2 regions of the Pediococcus parvulus genome follow, and region 1 is predicted to be linked to the other one. Evidence: a T-box and tRNA genes for the amino acid it is inferred to sense, from the RefSeq annotation. Region 1 holds a T-box; the other holds one or more tRNA genes.

What was found. A T-box is a leader RNA that pairs with one kind of tRNA and senses whether it is charged. The one in region 1 lies ahead of leuS (leucine--tRNA ligase), so its partner is inferred to be a tRNA-Leu.
Region 2: it encodes a tRNA-Leu, which carries the amino acid that the T-box ahead of leuS (leucine--tRNA ligase) is inferred to sense. The anticodon was not compared.

What each region holds. Positions count from the first base shown of each region.
Region 1 is NZ_OZ061292.1:1,372,970-1,380,931, reverse strand. Features, by position in the region: gene AB3217_RS06755 (MDR family MFS transporter) at 1-686, shown strand, start outside; gene AB3217_RS06750 (class I SAM-dependent methyltransferase) at 738-1,304, opposite strand; gene AB3217_RS06745 (phosphatase PAP2 family protein) at 1,308-2,009, opposite strand; T-box leader at 2,040-2,254, shown strand; gene leuS (leucine--tRNA ligase) at 2,308-4,725, shown strand; gene AB3217_RS06735 (polysaccharide biosynthesis protein) at 4,967-6,646, shown strand; gene AB3217_RS06730 (pseudouridine synthase) at 6,657-7,382, shown strand; gene AB3217_RS06725 (NAD(P)H-hydrate dehydratase) at 7,510-7,962, opposite strand, start outside.
Region 2 is NZ_OZ061292.1:605,627-613,588, reverse strand. Features, by position in the region: gene AB3217_RS02865 (mannose/fructose/sorbose PTS transporter subunit IIA) at 1-922, opposite strand, end outside; gene AB3217_RS02860 (sigma 54-interacting transcriptional regulator) at 1,186-4,119, opposite strand; tRNA gene AB3217_RS02855 (tRNA-Leu) at 4,340-4,425, opposite strand; gene AB3217_RS02850 (SprT family protein) at 4,496-4,951, opposite strand; gene AB3217_RS02845 (Tex family protein) at 4,948-7,131, opposite strand; gene AB3217_RS02840 (hypothetical protein) at 7,271-7,708, opposite strand; gene AB3217_RS02835 (cation-translocating P-type ATPase) at 7,732-7,962, opposite strand, start outside.

The sequences.
Region 1 (7,962 bases):
GCACGTTTATTACCCAAAATTTAGCGACCATGTTGGTTTCTGGATTTTTAATTGGTTTTGAAGTTTATATTCCTACTTGGACACAGGGACTGCTTGGTTTGCCTGCTTCCTTGGCCGGTTTTGCAGTCACGCCTAGTTCAGTTATGTGGATTTTTGGGTCATTTTTAGCGGGTAAGTTTATTCTTAAGCTGACACCCAAACAAACCTTGATGATTAGTCTAGCTATTCTGTTTGTCGGAAGTTTGTGGTTAGCGTTATTGTCACAAACGACACCATTTTGGTTGTTCTTTGTTATTTCTACCATTCTTGGTGTGGGATTTGGAATCACGATTACTTCCACAACGGTGACTTCCCAACGATTAGTCGAGGCAAAGGATATGGGTGTGGCGACTTCTTTCAATACATTAGCGCGTACGCTTGGTCAAACGATCATGATGTCCATTTTCGGGATCATCATGAATGGTACTATGAATAAAGGCATTGCCCAACATTCCAATTTGAATTTAGGGATGATGAATAAGCTGATTAATCCGCAAACAGCTTCCTCATTACCAGCTAAATTATTGCCAACGTTGAGAACTATTTTATATCAGGCGTTGCATAACATTTATTTGGCAGGAGTGTGTTTGATTATTTTGGCCATTGTGATAAATGCGATTGATTATCGAAAAAAACAAAGAATTTAAGAAAGTCGACTTTTAGTTGCTGTGTTTAAGCAATTAAAAGTCGACTTTTAGTTATCGTTTTTGAATGGCAAACAAAATTGGTGGGTCATTTTGTTGATTCATAAATTGATAATTTAAAACTTGAAACTCTTTTTGCGGTAATTTTGTTAAAAAAGTTTGGAGATGGTTCAGCTCATCTTTACCACCTGGATGACCATAATAACTGACCAAAATGACTAGTCCTCCCCGTTGCAAAATTTTTAGGCACTGTTCAACAGCTGAAATTGTGGTTTTTGCGTGTGTAATAACGGATTTATCACTACCGGGTAAATAGCCAAGATTAAAAATAGCCGCGGTAATTTGGGTGTCTTCAGGAAGATGATTTGATAAATGTTCATGTCCATCGTGAATTAGGGTAGTTTGATTTAACAACCCAGTTAAAAGCAATTGTGTTTTGGTGGCCTCAAGTCCAGCAGATTGGACATCAAATCCATAAACATGCCCACTTTTACCAACGGCACTGGCCAAGTAGATTGTGTCGTTGCCGTTGCCCACTGTGGCGTCAATCACGGTATCGCCCGGTTGGACAACTTGATCAAGTAACGTGTGGCTATAACGTAATGCAGATTCTAGATTCATTTTTTAAACCTCCGTTTTTGTTGGTAAAATTAAAAATCCTGATAATAAAACGATGGTGGTACCAAATAAAAAGCCCCCAAGAACGTCGCTGGGATAATGAACATTTAAATAAATACGTGACATCCCAATTAAAAGGATCATGCTGATTGCAAACAAATTAACTAAACCGCGTTGCCATTTGGATTTGACGAGGCTTGCAAATATGATCATGATTACGCCTAGAAGAATGATCGTGCTGGTAGAGTGGCCACTTGGGAAACTATAGCCACCGATTGAAATTAGTTTATGCAAAGGGCGAGGCCGTTGTACAAGGAGTTTAATAGCTGTATTTCCTAACGTTCCTACTAAAATGCTAAAAGCCGCAAAACTTAGCAGGCGATAATATTTGACATAAACTAGCCAACCGACAAGAACAAGAGTAAAGCCGATATTTTGCAAAGGATTACCCAAACTCGTAATAAATAAGAAAAATTGGGTTTTAGCGGGTGTTCGATTGTGTTGCATAATTTGCGCAATTGAGTGATCAAAGTTTTGAGTTGCCTGGGTATTTGCAATTACCATCAGCGTAACTATTATAAAGATTATTCCGGTGAGTAAACTGGTTAATAGCCATTCGTGATGTTGTTTATTGGTTTGCATGAATATCTCCCTTATTATTTCAGAATGCGCTTCTAGTATATCAGATTTTTCAAAGGTTTCTTGCATTTTTATGGCTAATTTGATAGGATTAGTCCATTAATGTTAGTTGAAAAGAAGTAGTAAGTGTCAGAGCCCTTTCAGAAACTGTGCGGATAATGTGAGCATAGATTGCGAAGACACCGAACTCATCTTTTTAATTTTATTGGTGAAACAAGTAGCTGGTAACGTGAGTTCGCGTTAAGAATTGAAGTGTTCGACTGACTAATTCAATCGTAAATATAGGTGGTACCGCGGAAAATTTCGTCCTATAAGATATTTTTTAATATCTTATGGGACTTTTTTATATAGAAAGGGTGTAGCTAAATTGGCATATAATCACGATATAATTGAACGGAAATGGCAGCATTACTGGAAAGAACATAAAACTTTTAAAACAAATTCGAGGACAGATAAGCCGAAGTATTACGCATTGGACATGTTCCCTTATCCTTCTGGTCAAGGGCTCCATGTAGGTCATCCTGAAGGCTATACTGCCACAGATATCATGTCTCGATTCAAACGGATGCAAGGATTTGAAGTTTTGCATCCAATGGGTTGGGATGCATTTGGCCTGCCTGCAGAGCAGTATGCCTTAAAGACCGGTCACAATCCCCGTGAGTTTACAGCACAAAACATCAAGAACTTCAAACGGCAAATTCGTTCATTAGGTTTTTCATATGATTGGGATCGTGAAGTCAATACGACAGATCCTAAGTTCTATAAGTGGACCCAATGGATTTTTGAACAAATGTACAAAAAGGGTTTGGCCTATGAAAAAGAAACACTTGTGAACTGGGCTCCTGACATGATGGGCGGCACAGTTGTGGCCAATGAAGAAGTTGTTGATGGTAAAACAGAGCGCGGTGGTTATCCAGTTTACCGTGTCCCAATGAAACAGTGGATGCTGAAGATTACGGCTTATGCAGATCGTTTGCTGGATGACTTGGACTTAATTGATTGGCCTGAAAGCATCAAGGAAATGCAACGTAACTGGATTGGCCGTTCAACTGGTGCCAGCGTCAATTTTAAAGTTGACGGGACAGATGATCAAATTGAGATATACACAACCCGTCCTGATACGCTGTTTGGCGCAAGTTACATGGTTATTGCCCCAGAACATGCATTGGCTAAAAAACTAACCACAGAGGCTCAAAAAGCGGTTGTGGAGGCCTATGAAAAGAAGATTGAGACTAAATCTGACTTGGAACGGACCGACCTGAACAAAGACAAAACTGGGGTTTTCACTGGATCTTATGGAATTAATCCTGTTAACGGCGATAAAATACCAATTTGGATTGCAGACTATGTGCTTGCTTCATACGGAACTGGTGCAATCATGGCGGTTCCAGCTCACGATCAACGTGACTGGGATTTTGCGAAGAAATTTGATTTACCAATTACACCTGTTATTGAAGGTGGCGATGTAGAGGATGCTCCTTATACTGAGGACGGTGTTCATATTAATTCCGATTTCTTAAATGGAATGGATAAACAAACTGCTATTGATAAGATGATTGATTGGCTTGAAGATAAAGGGGTCGGTCATAAAAAAGTTAATTATCGTTTGCGAGACTGGATTTTCTCCCGTCAACGTTACTGGGGGGAACCAATTCCTGTTATCCATTGGGAAGATGGCGAAACTACACTAGTTCCCGAAGACGAATTACCTTTAAAACTGCCTGCAACTAAAGATTTACAAACCTCAGGGAGTTACGAAAGTCCACTTGCTAACTTAAAAGACTGGGTCAACGTGGTGGATGAAAACGGCCGTAAAGGTCGCCGTGAAACGAACACCATGCCACAGTGGGCGGGGAGCTCATGGTACTTCTTGCGTTACATTGATCCGCATAATGACGAACGAATTGCCGATATGGATCTTTTGAAGAAATGGTTGCCAGTTGATCTTTACATTGGTGGCGCGGAACATGCCGTCTTACATTTACTGTATGCGCGTTTCTGGCACAAAGTGTTGTATGATCTCGGCGTTGTTCCAACTAAAGAACCATTCCAGAAGTTAGTGAATCAAGGAATGATCTTAGGTGACAACCACGAAAAAATGTCGAAATCAAAGGGTAATGTCATTAATCCAGATGATATTGTCGATCAATATGGAGCCGATACCTTACGCTTATACGAAATGTTCATGGGTCCTTTAACGGAATCGGTTTCTTGGAGTGAAGACGGCATTCACGGAAGTGAGAAGTGGATCGAACGGGTTTGGCGTTTAATGATTGATGAAAACAATCATTTGCGTGACCGGGTGACAACGTTTAATGATGGTAAATTAGATAAAGTTTATAATCAAACGGTTAAAAAGGTGACACACGATTTTGAGCACTTACATTTCAATACTGCAATTTCACAGATGATGGTGTTTGTGAATGAAAGTTATAAGGTTGATGCCTTACCAGTACAGTACATGGAAGGATTTGTCAAAATGCTTTCACCAGTTATGCCCCATGTTGCCGAAGAGTTGTGGCAATTGTTGGGCCATGATGACACAATTACGTATGCAAAATGGCCAACTTACGATGAAGATAAGTTAGTTGAGTCAACTGTTCAAGTTGTTCTCCAAGTCAACGGAAAAGTTCGTTCCCACATCAAAGTAGCTAAGGATACAAGCAAAGCAGACTTGGAAAAGATTGCCTTGGCTGACGAAACTCTAAAAGAATGGATAGATGGTAAAACGGTCCGAAAAGTGATTGCAATTCCTAATAAAATTGTGAATGTGGTTGCTAATTAAGACTTAGAAAAGAGAAAAGTGAAAAAAGGCGGGTAGATTCTGAGCGTAGCCGAAGTTAACATATGGTTCGTTACTTGAACCGTTTGTTGATGTAGCTGAGTGGAAGAGTCTGCCTTTTTTGCTTACATTTAGATCCTGAAAGTTTCTTTATATTTTCTTACGAAATGAATTTAAATTTGAATTGCCCTGTAGTAATGATAAAATGATTAAGATTGAGTATTCGAAAGTAGGTCGATAAATTATGGCTGAGACGCCTCAAGATAAGTCACAGACAACTGATGCGGGATTTCAACCGCTAAGACAAACAAGTAAAGAATCCACTTCAAAAGATAAAATGATTGAAGGCTCAGCCTGGATGACGGCTGGTAGCATTTTTTCACGCTTGTTAGGTGCAATCTACATTATTCCTTGGGTAATCTGGTTTGGCACTATGAGTAATCAAGCGAATGCCTTATTTGCAAAGGGATATAATATTTATAGTTTCTTTTTAATTGCAGCGATTGCTGGGATTCCATCTGCGATTGCCAAACAAGTGGCACATTACAATACAATCAATGAATTTGCAGTGGGCCAACGGTTATATAAACGAGGACTATTGTTGTCCGGCGCTACCGGGATTGTGTGTGCACTGATTTTGTATTTTGGGGCACCATTTCTTTCTAATCATGATCCCAATGTTATTCCGATTTTGCACTCACTTGCCTGGGCAGTTTTGATTATTCCAACGATGAGTTTGACTCGGGGTTTTTTTCAAGGCTATCAGGAAATGGCACCATCAGCAATTTCACAATTTGTTGAACAATTAGCCCGTGTGGCCTACATGTTGATTACGGCATTTCTAATCATGCATGTTCACCATGGTAATTGGGTGAGTGCCGTTTCCCAATCTACATTTGCAGCCTTTATTGGTGCGATTGGCGGGATGTTGGTTTTAGTTTGGTATTATTTCCGTCACCGATCTCGTTTAAGAGAATTGGCCGAGAATAGTAAGCAAGAACTGGCAATCCCGACTAAGCAGTTGTATAAAGAAATTATTGCTCAGGCGACACCATTTATTATTATTGGATCTGCAATTACAATTTTTCAATTAATTGACCAATATACATTTTTTAACATCATGCAACGGGCCTTTGACTATTCGACGACTGTGGTCAACACCTTGTATGCTGATTTTGCGTTTAATTCTAATAAACTCATTATGATTGTGGTTTCCTTAGGATCTGCAATGGCGATTACGGCGGTGCCAATGTTATCTGAGGCTAAAACCCGCGGTAATAAACGAGAAATCAATAATCAGATTACGGATGCTTTACTTTTGTTTTCGTTTTTTATGATTCCTTCAGCACTTGGTATGGCTGCCATTGCCCAGCCTTTGAATACACTTTTTTATCACTATGATGTTGTGGGAACTTTAGTTCTGCAGGCATCTTCATATGTGTCCATTATTTTGGGACTGTTTACGGTAATTTCAGCAATTATGCAAGGAATTTCCGAAAATGTCCGCGCGGTTGGTTACTTTGCGATTGGCGTCGTTGTTAAATTTGCCTTACAATTTCCACTGGTATCTTATTTTGGAGTGATGGGTCCTCTTCTTTCGACGGCGATTGGATTCGGGGTAGTGAGTTGGTTGATTCTACGTCATCTAAATCAAGAGTATGGCATAAGTTTCCATCGTATCAGCAGACCTTTTGCAGGGATCCTCGTATTTAGCGTTTTAACTTTTATTGTGGCGTATGCAACTGTCCACTTGAGCTATTTAGCATTGAACCCTAATAGTAAATTTATGGCTGTTTTCGTATCGGTTTTGGCAGCCTGCTTAGGTGGAATTGTTTATTTATATGCGACTTTAAAAACGAGATTAGCGGATATGATGATTGGCGATCGGGTTGAACGGATTCGAAGAATATTACGGATCCATTAAGGAGCGCGTTATGCGAATTGATAAGTTTTTGCACCAGATGAATATTGGAACACGAAGTCAGGTTACCCAGTTAATTAAAAAGGGTGCAGTTACCTTAAACGCACGCAGAGTACTCACTGGCAAAACGCAATTAAATCCAGGTCAAGATCTGGTAAAATTGGGTGAACGTGAGATTCAATATCAAGTTCATTATTATTATTTGCTCAACAAACCTTTGGGTGTCATTTCTGCGTCAACGGATAACCATCAAAAAACAGTAATGGATTTGTTTAATAAGTCTGATTACCGTTCTGACCTTTTTCCAGTTGGCAGACTTGATAAGGATACGGAGGGACTCCTACTTATTACCAATGATGGCGATTTAGCACACAAGCTGTTATCACCAGCCCATCATGTTAAGAAAGTTTATGAAGCGACAGTAACTGGTAAACTTGATGATCAAGTCATTGAAAAATTTGCTAAGGGGATTACGTTAAAGGATGGGACTGAGTTATATCCAGCCAAACTTGAAATCCTAAATTATAACAAACTTGAAGATACGACTAAAGTTCACGTTCAAATTCAGGAAGGCAAATATCACCAGGTACGGCGAATGTTTGGCGCGATGGGTGAAAAGGTTGTACATCTTCAGCGAATTCAAATGGGGACCTTGGCTATTGATGTTGGTTTGTTGCCAGGTAATTATCGTGAATTAAGTCAAGATGAGGTCGATGACTTATTGGCTTTAACTAAATAAAAACGAAAAGAGGCCGCGCAAAAACATAGGTTTTGCGCGGCCTCTTTCTACTTCTCGAATATTATTGGGCTACTAAAACGTGAAAAAAAGACAGATTTCAGGATATGCTTAAGATCTAATCGTTTTTTTACTCTCGTTTTGAAAATTTTGCCATTGCTTGCGGAATTTGGTTAATAATCTGATGCGGTAAGGTAACATACTGCGTTTTACCTAATTCATCGGCAATATAACTGTGCAAATAGGTTGCACTGAGAATTGCTTGAATTTCGTGATCTGAAAACTGAACAACAAAGCCACCAATCATGCCGGCTAATGTGTCGCCCATCCCGCCAGTTGCCATTTCAGGACCACCCAGTTTTAATTGGTAAACAGTATCATTGGTATAAATTTCAGTGTGATACTTTTTTAAAACAACGGTGGCTTGTAATTTTTGTTGGGCTTTTCGATTTTTGGTTTCGGTTTGTTCAGCAATCGGAATGCCAGACAGTCGTTGCCATTCCATCTCGTGAGGTGTAAAGACGATCTTGGCATCTGGGAGGGATAAGTGGTGGGCAGCTACTAGATCGATCGCAGAACCGTC
Region 2 (7,962 bases), 770 kb from region 1:
TGTTACCCTTTGAATCAGTTGGGACTTTACGAACATCGAAGTCGACGCCGTCTTTTTTCAACTTAGCAAAGGTATCAATATCATTTTGATCAAAAGCCAAAACTGTATTTGGTTGAACTTTACCAACTGAATGTGACATTGAACCAATATTCAATGTCTTCAAAGGTACGCCACCCTCAATTGCTCTAAGGGCATCTTGAGGTGTTTCAAAAAGTAACAAGGCACGTTGGCCACCAAAATGTTTGTCATCTTTTGCCAATTTAATCATTTGATCAATTGGCACAACATGAGCTTTAACACCAGATGGTGCAGCCTGTTGGATCATACTCTTACGCAAATCATCGTGGGCAACGTTATCCGAAACGACGATAATTCGAGTAGGGTTGGTAGTCTTTGTCCAAGCTGTTGCGACCTGACCATGTAACAAACGTGAATCGATACGTGCTAAAACGTACTCAAGTTTACCAGGTGCTCCTGCATTTGATGGTTGTGCGGAAGCTGCAGCAGCCTTTTCTTTAGGCTGTAATTCTTCTGGACGAACTTTAACGCCTTCAACACCTGTTTCGATAATGTGTGCTGCAATATCACGGGCACTATCCATAGACATTCTTGAAGCATATGCCTCAATTAACATTGGTAAGTTCAATCCGGCAACAATCGCCCATTTGTCTTTGTGAGCTTCAAACAAGTTATTTACTTGATTGAAAGGTGTTCCACCCCAGAGATCAACTAAGAACAATACCTCATCTTGGTTTTCGAAAGAAGCAATTGCCTCTTCCAATTTTCCTTTAATATCATCGGGTCCTTCGCTGGGTTTTAATGTAACGGCCTTAACATCCTTTTGTTCTCCGAAAATCATTGAACCGGATTGTAAGATCCCATTGGCGAATTCACCATGACTAGCAATGATAATCCCTACCATTTCTATACCTCCTATTATGATTGTTACAGTAAACAAAAATATAACGAATAATTTCTTAATAACCTGTAACTAAATTTATCTGTTGGACAGACATTGACACTTAAGTACAAGACCATCATTATTTGCACTCACTTATATATAAGCAAAAACCGTGCCAAGATACACTAGATGAAAACGCCTACTTTAAAGCAATTAAAAATAACACACAAGATTGATACACTACTTATGTATCAATCTTGTGTGTTATTTAGTCCGTTAACCATCTATTTTCGGGCTAGCGTTGCATTTCCAGAAACAGGCTGATCCGGATTTTCTTCCTTAGTCTGCCAAGTTTCTAGAAGTTTAACAATGTAGTAAACTTCCTCAACTGGTAAATCAATCCGAATTCTCCGAAGATGGCTCTCATTAACGGCTTCAACCGCTGGATACCATTCAGATTTACTCAATTTTTCCAATTCTGCTTTTGGCGCGGAAATTTCCCCTTTGGTAACGGTTCGTTCAATCGCACCAGCGATATGCATGATCAGATTGATTTTAAAAGATTCGTTAAATTTCTTTTGTGTGTCACTTTGTAGCTGATCAATGTATTGCCACAGAACATCCGTAATTTTGTGGGGATTAATAAAAGTATAAAATTCGTCCAAATATTGCCAACAAAGTTCTTTAGTCAACTTTACGTCTTGATGATCTTCAATTGATTGAATTGAGTCCCGTTCAACCACTTTATTAATGAAGGCCTCACCGCCACCTTGAAGAACTTTTTGTAATGGCATAAATGGTACCTGAATATTAGGATGGGTAATCCCAGTGGTTGCAATCACCTGATACTTAGCTTGGATTTTTTTCAGATGATGATCCATTCCAACCAACGAAATTGGGATCACCTTAATATCATCAATCAAATTTTCAACCAATAATTGATCTAAAATGTTTTTGATCTTTTTTGCTGTCCCTTCACCAGTTGAACAAATTGCCACAATTGCTTTAGGTTGCGTAGTTCCCGGCACAGGTTTTTCCGATAAATCAACGTGTTTTTCTTTCTGTTCTGTAGAAACATTAATCCGTGAGTAACCATGAAATTCACGCAACTCTGAATAAATCGCCGCCAAATCGGTATCAATAAAGGATGCCTTGCGCGCAGCTTCCAAGACCATGGCTGTGGTCACCATATCAATCACTTTGACTGGAATATGGGTTTCATCGGTAATCTTATTTCCAAACGTGCTTAGCGAACCCATATCAACTAAAAGCAACACACCGTTACCCTCATCTGCTCGTTTGACACAGTCCACAATTTCTTTATAGGCTGTTTGGGGCTCCATATCTAATGGCATATCGAATGATTGAACGGAGTTATCCGATAATAATTGGGAAACAACCTGAACCATGGAAGTCGCCGTGCTGCTTCCATGTGCTGCAACGACAATGCCCACCTTACCAGAAGTTGGTGCAATTTTTAAAGATACCAATAGAATTGCCAAATAATAACTTTCCGACTCTGGAATTGGGACATTGTACCGATTTTCTAACTGCGTTTTAATTTCTTGAGCTACTTTCATTTCATTTGGATAATCCTCCACCATCGCGACCAAATCTTTACTCATGGTCCGCATCGGCTTCCCAGACTGAATCCGTTTAATGAAGGAACTAATATGCAAGCTCATGGCATAAAGGAAATTATCGCGAAAACGATAGTTCAATTCCTTTTCAATCTTAGTCTGGATCTCTTTTGTGAAGTCAATGATATTTTGGTCCACAATTTCGGCCAATTTAGCTTCTGCCCGCATATCATCTTCATCCGGTGAAAATGTTTTTAAATGAAGATTAATATCCGTTTTAATAAAATGATTAATGTGATCCTGATCTAAGCCTTGCTTCCGCAGTAATGTGGCTTTATCTCCAATAATTTCATATAAATTATACGGTAATTCATAACTATCGTTCCGGTTGGTCAAAACGTGTGTATCAGAATCCGGTTGAATCGTCATGTAAGGTTCCAATAATTTAGAAATCTCACCAGAGTCACGACGATTAGCAGCTAAATGAACTAAACCGTCCTTAATATTCGGTGGTAAATCGTCCACCGAAATCATGATTTCACCTTTATTCTCAATATTATTCAAAAATCCACGCGCACAAACCAACTGAATATTAGACTTTAACTGACCCACGTTTCCATAAGTGACACTGCCCAACAAGGACTGTACAACATCTTCCGTTAAAGTAATTTGTTTGTGTGTCCGATTGGCTTCAATACTTAATAAAGCCTTCAAAAGTTCAATTCGTTCCTTTGCACTTCGCTTGTTAAATGCTGGTAACTGAATTGTAATCGGAATTCGACGAACAAACGTCTTTAGAAGTGAGCTTTCAGGATCTTCAGTTGTGGCACAAACTAACCGCACATTTGCATGATGTATCTTTGAAGTTTCGCCAAGTTTGCTGTAGGTTCCGTGATCCATGAAATAAAAAATCATTTCTTGTCCTTCAGGTGGCAACCGGTGAACTTCATCTAAGAAAAGCATCCCGTTATCTGCCTCTTGAATCAAGCCGTCTTTATCTTCATTAGCGCCGGTAAACGCGCCCTTCACATAACCGAATAAATGCGACATTAATAACTCTGGATTATGTGAATAGTCAGCACAGTTAAACGTAATTAACTCATCTGTTTTTTTAATCAGCTGCTGTTGTTTGGCAAATTCAAACATAGCATTCGCAAAATAAGTTTTCCCAGAACCGGTTGGCCCAATCACTAACGTATTCAAACCACGCGGGGGGTATAAAATAGCTGCCTTAGCCTGCTCAATTTGGTTGTGCATACTGGAACTATTGCCAATCATGTGTTCAAACACATCACTACTTTCATTAATGGGGTGTATTGTTTGCTCTGAAATTTCACGCTTTTCAAGGCCACTATGAATGCGCCGTTTTCCTTCTGCCAAAGGAGAGGTTACAACTTCTTTGACCCCAGCTTGATTTTCTTCCACTAAACGACAGTACCGTACTGGTCGTCCAGAAATCTTGGTCAGTTTATTTTCGCGAACCAGCTGATTTAATTCCTTGCTCACATTAGAACGAATTAAATCCAACGCATTGGCAACTTCCTCAGTTGTTACAGCGGCACCTTCGCTCAATTCTGTTACCGTACTACCAGTTGTTTTTTCCGAAACAAATTCATAAATTCGATCTTTTCTTTTCATATGATGACCCTCATCTTTTGATACTGTGTTGATATACTTACACAAGACAGTATCAGTTTAGCATACTGTGTCAATTAATACAGAAATTAACCTTTTCAAGATTTATAACGCTTACTTAACCAATCTTACGACACAAAGTTAATTTTTAAATTTTGTGTATTCCTATTTTTGGCGAGAAAAAAAGTAAGGAATAAATTCCTTACCTTTTTAAAACCTATTATGCACCCAAGAAGATTCGAACTTCCACCGGGAGAACTCCCGACAAGATCCTTAATCTTGCGCGTCTGCCAATTCCGCCATGGGTGCAACAAAACTATTACCTAAACTATATTAGCAAAAAACGGTAATAGTTACAACCTTTTTCCTTAAAATCACGTTAACTTGCTTGAACAAGTTGCAATCTACCCCCACATTTTCCACACCGATATTTTTTCAAATCAATGTGTCGTTGACGCGGATAACGAAGACCACATTGCTGACAAACATAAATCAATCGGACTTTCTTTCGGCTTTTTACAGGGCTTGCTGGAGCGAAACGCGAGCCACCGACCTGCCGCAATAAGTGCCTAAACGTAGCATCCCGATGCTGATAGCCTTGATGCGTCAGGTGCAAATGATAGTGGCACAATTCATGTTTTATAATGCCAATTAAAGTCGGTAAATCATGTTCTGATAACATCCGAGGATTAATATCAATGTTGTGGGTCTGCAACTGATAACGACCACCTGTAGTGCGCAAACGTGAATTAAAGTAGGCTTCATGCGTAAATTTTCGGTGAAAATCAGTTTCTGAAACTTCTTCCACTAATTTTTGTAATTCATAATCTGTCATTTATTCGTTGCGTCAACTGGATCTAACATGGTGAGTTGAATTCGATGTCGGTCTAAATCAACACTTTCAACCCAAACGGTGACGACATCACCAACTGAAACAGCTTCACCTGGATTCTTAATAAATTTCTTGGTTAACTTAGATACATGAACTAGCCCATCTTGTTTAACCCCGATATCGACAAAGGCCCCAAAATCAACCACATTTCGAACCGTCCCTTGCAGTTTCATCCCTACCTTTAAATCCTCTAAAGTAAGCACGTCGCTTCTCAACAGCGGAGCAGGCATACCATCGCGCAAGTCGCGCCCTGTTTTTTCTAATCCGGCAATAATATCTTGAAGGGTTTCGACACCAATCTCTAAGTCAGCTGCTGTTTGGTTAAGATCTAACTGTTTAAATGCTTGTGCAGCTTCTGGAGTCCCAATCTGATCCAAACTTAACCCAACTTCAGTTAATAACTTTTTAGCAGCCTTGTAGCTTTCTGGATGAATGTCTGTATTATCAAGCGCATTTTTCCCCTGAACAATTCTTAAGAAACCAACTGATTGTTCATAAGCTTTCGGTCCCAAACGAGGGACTTTCTTTAATTGATTTCGAGCCTCATAACTGCCGTTTTCATCACGCCAGTTCACAATATTTTGGGCAGTTGTTTTGGTCAAACCAGAAATGTGTTCCAACAATTGAGGACTGGCTGTGTTTAAGTTGACCCCCACTTGGTTGACGGCTGTTTCAATCACTGTATCTAATTGACTGGTTAATTCTTTTTGGGGCACGTCATGTTGATACTGACCAACCCCAACTGCCTTAGGGTCAATTTTAATTAATTCCGCAAGGGGATCCTGAAGACGTCGCCCGATACTAATGGCGCTTCGTTCCTCAACATGTAATTCAGGAAAGGCATCCCGAGCAGCCTTACTTGCTGAATAAACTGATGCTCCAGCTTCGTTTACAATCACATAATAAATCTTCCGATCAATCGTTTTTAATACTGACGAAACGAATTCTTCAGATTCACGACTAGCTGTTCCGTTTCCAATGGCAATCATCTCAACGTGGTAGTCTTCCAAAAATTGTTTGAATTCTCCAGCAGCCGCCTGCCGTTTAGTTTGTGAGGCAGGTTTATGCGGATAAATCACCTTTTTCGCTAAGAACTTCCCGTTAGGATCCATGATAGCTAACTTACAGCCTGTTCGGTAAGCAGGATCAAATCCCAAAACCACTTTTCCTTTAATTGGTGCTTGCATCAACAAATGGTACAAGTTCTCGCCAAACACGTTGATTGCCTGTGTATTAGCTTCTTCACTTAATTCATTTCGGAGTTCACGCTCTATTGCGGGGCCAATAAACCGCTTGTAAGCATCCTCATAAGCATCTTGAAGTTGCGTCACTGCCGGTCCTTCATGACTGCCAATAATCCGAAAATGTAAATACCGCATGATAGCGGCTTCATCAACTTTAATTTGGGCTTTTAAAACGCCCTCTTTTTCGCCTCGGTTAATGGCTAAAACACGGTGTGACACCATATTAGAAAGAGATTCATCAAATTCATAATAAAGTTGATAAACGCCTTCTTCATCTTTTTCTTTTCCCTTAGATTTCACTTGAGAAACAAAGCGGCCATTTTTACGGGTGTAATTTCGAATCCAATCTCGGAATCCGGCACTATCACCAAAAGCTTCCGCTAAAATTTCATGGGCACCGGAAAAAACATCTTCAACAGTTGTGACCTTTTTGTCGGCATTAATGAATTCACTGGCCTTAGCTGTCAAATCACTCTGAGGAAAGGTCATCAGCCAAAAAGCAAATGGTTCAAGTCCTTTCTCCTTGGCAATCGTCGCTTTTGTCCGGCGCTTTTGCTTGTATGGTAAATACAGATCTTCCACCGTTTGTAATTTATCTGCTGATTTAATTTGCTTTTCTAAATCTGGTGTCAATTTACCCTGTTCAGAAATGAGTTTTAAAACATCATCTCTTCGTTTTTCTAGCGTTTCTGCTTTATTATAGCTGGTCTGAATTTGACGAATCTGGACTTCATCTAAACTGCCCGTTCGCTCTTTTCGATAGCGCGCAATAAAAGGAACTGTATCGCCCTCATCCAAAAGACTCAATGCTGCATGAATCTGTTTTGGTCGCATATCTGATAGTTGTTTTTCAACAATTTTTACAATTCGATCTTCCAAAAAATTCACTCCAAACTAATCATTTCGTTCTCAACAACACATAGTAATAAGTATAGCATACAGGCCCATTCATTCTATTTTCCATTTTCACTATACAAAAAAACTAGGAATTTATTTTTCCTAGTTTTTTTTGGCTATTTTAGCCCATCATCATTGCCATAATACGATCAAAGGCTTTTGAAACGGCATCCATATCCTTATCCTGAGCCTGTTCTGCTTTACTAAACTGCTCAGAATCAATCTTTTTATTTGCTTCATCAATGCTAGTTAGCATTAATTCACAATCCTGGGCATACGTCTCATAAGCACTAGTTAACTGCTTATGGCGTCCTAAAATTTGAACTGGTGGTTTTGCTTTTTTTAAAGTTTCGACATTTTGCTTATACAGATCAACTGCTTTTTTGAAAATGGTGACAATCTCATGTAGGTCACGATCACTTAAAGAATCAATTCCCTTTAAAGCTAATGTTTTCTTGAAATTTTGAAAATGAGGATCAACCTCTTCACCCATTTGTTCAGACGATTCCATTACCCGATTGAGCAAATTAGCATACCCTTGCGGATTACTTTTACGCATTTTAATATCTCCAATTCTAATTATTAGCGAGCTGCAAATCTTCGTTGGAACCATTTCACGATTTCAACAATTACAATAATTGATAATGAAGCACCACCAACAATTGCCCACTGGTGCAGATCCAAATGACTCACGTGGAAAATATCATTCAAACCAGGAACCACTATGGTAGCGGCCAACAATATAAACGATACCACAATTGACCAATTAAAGAATTTATTTTTCAAAGTAGTTGCACTAAAAATTGAGCCATG